DNA from 2 places in the Nocardioides sp. LML1-1-1.1 genome. Region 2 is predicted to be linked to the other one. Evidence: predicted binding sites of a transcription regulator. Region 2 holds the regulator's gene; the other holds the start of a gene.
What was found. Region 2 encodes LexA, which represses DNA repair genes until DNA is damaged. Its sites were predicted from a motif close to TCGAACANNTGTTCGA; they were not measured.

Region 1 (2,195 bases), 540 kb from region 2:
AGTGCCGGTCACGGACGAGCAGCGCCGACCAGAGCCCGGGCGTGACCAGGCGCTGGGTGCGGCCGACGTCGAGGACCTGGCTCTCGCTGCCGAGCACGGCCGGGAGGATCTCGGCGTCGCAGGCGAGCCGGCGCACCGACTGCGGCGAGAGCCGTGTGTCGGTGTCGGTCCGCCCTTCGGCGGCCCGGCCGTCGTCGATGACCGCCTGGCTGAGGCTGGCGTGGTCGATCGTCACCACGACCCTCGGCAGCGAGCCGTGGTCGCGGGGGAGGGTGTCGGTGGCACGCAGCTGGTCGCAGGCGTCGACGAGCGCGTCCCACAGCCGCGCGTCGGGCTGGCGCGGGTCGCGCCCGTCGTGCGGGCAGCCGGCGGTGGGACACGGGACGGTGGTGGCCCGGCCGTCGTCGTCGAACATCGGCCGGCCGTGGCCGGAGACGCCGCCGCAGGAGCCGGGCTCGGTGACCTGGGGCGCGGCGAGGGGGAGCAGGACGCTCTTGATCCGCTCGGCGTCCTCGATCGTGCCGTAGCCGCGGACCCGGACCCCGCCGAGGCCGTCCTTGGCGAAGGACAGGTGGCGCGCGTGGTGGGCCCCGCGCTCGGCCTTGTCGCGCAACAGGTCGGCGGCCACCGCGAGGCCGTCGGGGTCGACCTCGCGGACGACGTCGGTGAAGGCGGTCTGCAGCGCGGTGGCGTTGTGCCCGTGCTCGTCGACGAGGGCGAGCATCCGGTCGGCGACGGCGGAGCGGAGCTCGGGATGACGCGGCAACGTCTGGACCTTGCTCGCGATCACCCGGGCCTGGGGCAGGGTGACCCGCCCGGCCTCGAGCGCCTCGCGCACGGCCGGCAGCTCGCGCAGCTGCTCGGCGGCCCGGACCAGGCCGCCCCCGCTGCCCTGGTGGCCACCGGTGAGGTGGGTGAGGAAGTCCTTGGTGGAGGCCCACCCGAGGTCCTGGGCGGCGCCGGTGGCCTCCAGCTGCTCGACGACCCCGAGCAGCGCGGCGTCGAGGAGGCCCCGGGCGCCGGCGATCGCGGTGGCGACCTCGACGGCTGTCGGTCCGGGCACCTCGTCCCACCGGGTCCCGGCCAGGCGCGCGGCGACCTCGGCCACCGTGGTGGCCTCGGCAAGCGCGTCGGGGGAGCTCATGCCGGGAGATTACTGGAACAGGTGTTCGAAGGACAAGGGGTGCAGGCATGGCGATCTGAGGGCCGAGACCGGCGGGAGGGCCCCCGGTGCGGGATGGGACGATGAGGCCGTGATCCCGCTCCACATGGGCGCCCTGCATCCGGTCGAGCAGGTCGCCACCATCGTCCTGGCCTTCGGGCCGTTCGTCGTGCTCGGGATCGTGATCGCCATCCGCCGTCGTGCCGAGCTGGCCGAGGAGCGGGAGGAGCAGGAAGCCGAGGAGGCCCGGCTCCGTGGGGAACCGGGCCTCGACGAGGACTGAGCGCTCAGCGCGCGACTAGCGTGCGAGCCAGGCCTTCCCGGTCCGCTCCTCGGCGCGCAGCGCGCTGCCGAGCAGCTTGGCGATCAGCTGCTCGATCTTGCCGGCGACGAGCGGGATCTTGACGGTGATGTCGAGGGTGACGGTCTCGGTGGTGACGCCGTCCTTCTCGACGAGCACCGCCGTGCCGGCCATCTCGCCTGGCTTGCCCGGGATGGTCACCCGCACCTCGGCGTGCGAGGGGCTGGACCAGGTCTCCGTCTGCACGATGGTCGTGGAGTCGCCCACGATCTTCTTCGCGAACGACGGCACCTTGTCGGTCGGCTGGGTCATCTCGATCCGCACGGCCTTGGCGTCGACGTTCCCCTCGACCTCGGCGGAGTACGACGTCGCGCGCTGGTTGCGGCACACCTCCTGCCGGAACTCCGGGTCGCTCAGCATCGCGGCGACCTCGATCAGCGATGCGTCGTACGTCATCTCGTGGACGAGACGTGTTGCCATGTCAGCGTTCTCCCCTCAGCCAGGCCGTGCCCACGGAGTGCTCCACGGACAGGCCTGCATCGATGTTGTCGGCCATGAGCGTCTCCAGCTTCCCGCCGATCAGCGGGACCTTGACGTTCACGTCGAGCTCCTGGACGTAGGTCGTTCCCGGCCCGGCCGCGACCAGGCGCACGGTGCCGACGGCCTTGGTCGGCTTGCCGGGCGCGGTGATCTCGATCGTCCCCGAGGTGGCCTCGGACCACTCCTCGCGTA
Region 2 (2,195 bases):
GCAGGTAGGAGCGGTTGTCGTTGATGCCGTCGTACATCTCGTCCTCGACCCAGCTGGCCGTGGCCTCCATGATCCAGGCGTCCTCGTTGACGTCGTAGGCGAACTGGACCGCGTGGAAGTACTCGTGGGCCGCCGTCACCCGCAGCGCCGAGCGCGGGGCGATGCCGAACTCGGCGTAGTTGTTGTCGAGCACGCAGTAGGCCGGGGCCGCGACGTGGCCCTTCACCTCGCGGTCGGTCGTGCAGTAGCCGTAGACGCCGGCGTTGCCGACGTTGCCGAGGTAGACGTCGGGCAGCGAGGAGCCGCCCGCGGTGCCGTCGGAGACCGGCTTCTTGTAGCCCGCGCGGGCGTAGGTGACCGCGATCTGGGTCATCGTGGTGAGGGTGAACTCGACGTAGTCCGGCAGGCCGCCCCTGGTGCCGGGGAAGGCGCCGCCGGCGCCGTCGTTCTCGGTCGGGATGGCGTTGGTGCCGGCGCTCACCCAGTGCACGCAGACGAAGGCGTTGCAGGTGCGCTTGGTCGGGTGCGCGCCGTAGCAGGCGAGGTCGCCGTCGGCGAAGCACTCGCTGGCCGAGTCGTCGGGGCGCGCGAGCAGGCGCGCGGCGACGGTGCGCTTGGACTTGGGCAGGGCGTGCTGGGCCACCGCCAGGTCGCGCAGGGCCAGCGTCAGGTCCTTGCCGTCGACCGGGCTGCCCGTCGCCGGGTCGGCCGGGGTGACCGGCGCCTCGACGAGGTCCTGCACGGTCTCCAGGGCCTGCTCGGCGACCTCGCGCGGGCTGTCCGCGTCGGCGTCGGGGTCACCACCCACCGCCTGGGCGGGGACGGCGAGCGCCGGCGCGACCAGGAGAGCCGCGAGCAGGGACAGGAACAGCGCGGCCCAGCGGGCGCGGCGTGACGTCATGGGGAAGCCCTTACGAACGATCGGTGGGGGGCGAACCCCCCGACCATACGTCAGACCCCCGACGAAACTCTCAGACCCGGCGCAGGACGGCGGTGACCTTGCCGAGGATCGTGGCGTGGGTGCCGTCGATCGGCTCGAACGCCGGGTTGTGCGGGAGCAGCCAGGTCCGGCCGTCCTTGCGCTGGAAGGTCTTCACCGTGGCCTCGCCGTCGATCATCGCGGCGACGATCTCACCGTTCTCGGCGGTCGGCTGCTGGCGGATCACGACGTAGTCGCCGTTGCAGATCGCGGCGTCGATCATCGACTCGCCGCTGACCTCGAGGAGGAACAGCTGGCCGTCGCCCACGAGCTGGCGGGGGAGCGGGAAGACGTCCTCGACGCGCTCCTCGGCGAGGATCGGGCCACCGGCGGCGATCCGCCCGACGACCGGCACGTTGGCCGGGACCGGGGCCGCGTCGCCGATGCCGGTCTCGTCGTACGTCGTCTCCTCGGCGGAGCCCATCGCCTTGCGGGCCGCCATCACCTCGGGCAGGAACACCTCCAGCGCACGCGGCCGGTTGGGGTCGCGCTTGAGGTAGCCCTTCTCCTCCAGCACGCGCAGCTGGTGGGCCACGCTGGAGGTGCTGGTGAGGCCGACGGCCTGGCCGATCTCGCGCATGCTCGGCGGGTAGCCCCGCTTCTCGATGCTGTCCTTGATGTGGGCCAGGACCCGCTGCTGGCGCGGCGTCAGGCCGGTCGCGTCCGGGGGGCCGTCCGGCAGCTCGGTGACGCCGCGGCCTGCCTTGCGCTCCGCCATGGGGTGCCTCCACTTCGCATCGGGTCGCCGTCCGCCCCGTGCAGGGTGGCCGAGCTCGTGCCCCGACGCTAACCGATCCCGGCGCGGGGTTTCAAACACCTGTTCGAACGGCGTGTCGGCGACACGCCGTCGAACAGGATTTCGAACCGGTGCTGGATTTGTTCGAACACCTGATCTAACCTCGTACACATGTTCGATCGAACGTCTGGTCGAACCCTTTGTGTCGGACCCCCTCGATAGACAGCTCCTCGACAGGTTCCGTCCCCTTCCCCCGGAGGTCACCATGAGCACGATCAGCATCGCCCCGCACCGCGTCGCCGCCCCCCGCGCCACCGCGCGTCCGGTCGCCACGCCAGCCCGGCGTTCGAGCTCGGTCCGGCTCACCCGCCGAGGCCGCCTGGTCGTGTTCCTGCTCGCCTCCGTCGTGGTCGCCGCCGTCGCCGTGTGGCTGGCCGCCGGCTCGGCCGCCACCCACGAGGCCGGCGACGCCACCGCCGT

Region 1: a site for LexA is predicted at 1,158-1,173, ahead of MRBLML1_RS07610 (HNH endonuclease signature motif containing protein). Genes of this name have one in related genera too.

The regions. Positions count from the first base shown of each region.
Region 1 is NZ_JBEGHK010000002.1:208,740-210,934, reverse strand. It holds gene MRBLML1_RS07610 (HNH endonuclease signature motif containing protein) at 1-1,144, opposite strand, end outside; gene MRBLML1_RS07605 (hypothetical protein) at 1,254-1,445, shown strand; gene MRBLML1_RS07600 (DUF2505 domain-containing protein) at 1,461-1,943, opposite strand; gene MRBLML1_RS07595 (DUF2505 domain-containing protein) at 1,945-2,195, opposite strand, start outside.
Region 2 is NZ_JBEGHK010000002.1:753,029-755,223, reverse strand. It holds gene MRBLML1_RS10445 (MXAN_6640 family putative metalloprotease) at 1-901, opposite strand, end outside; gene lexA (transcriptional repressor LexA) at 972-1,697, opposite strand; gene MRBLML1_RS10435 (LysM peptidoglycan-binding domain-containing protein) at 1,981-2,195, shown strand, end outside.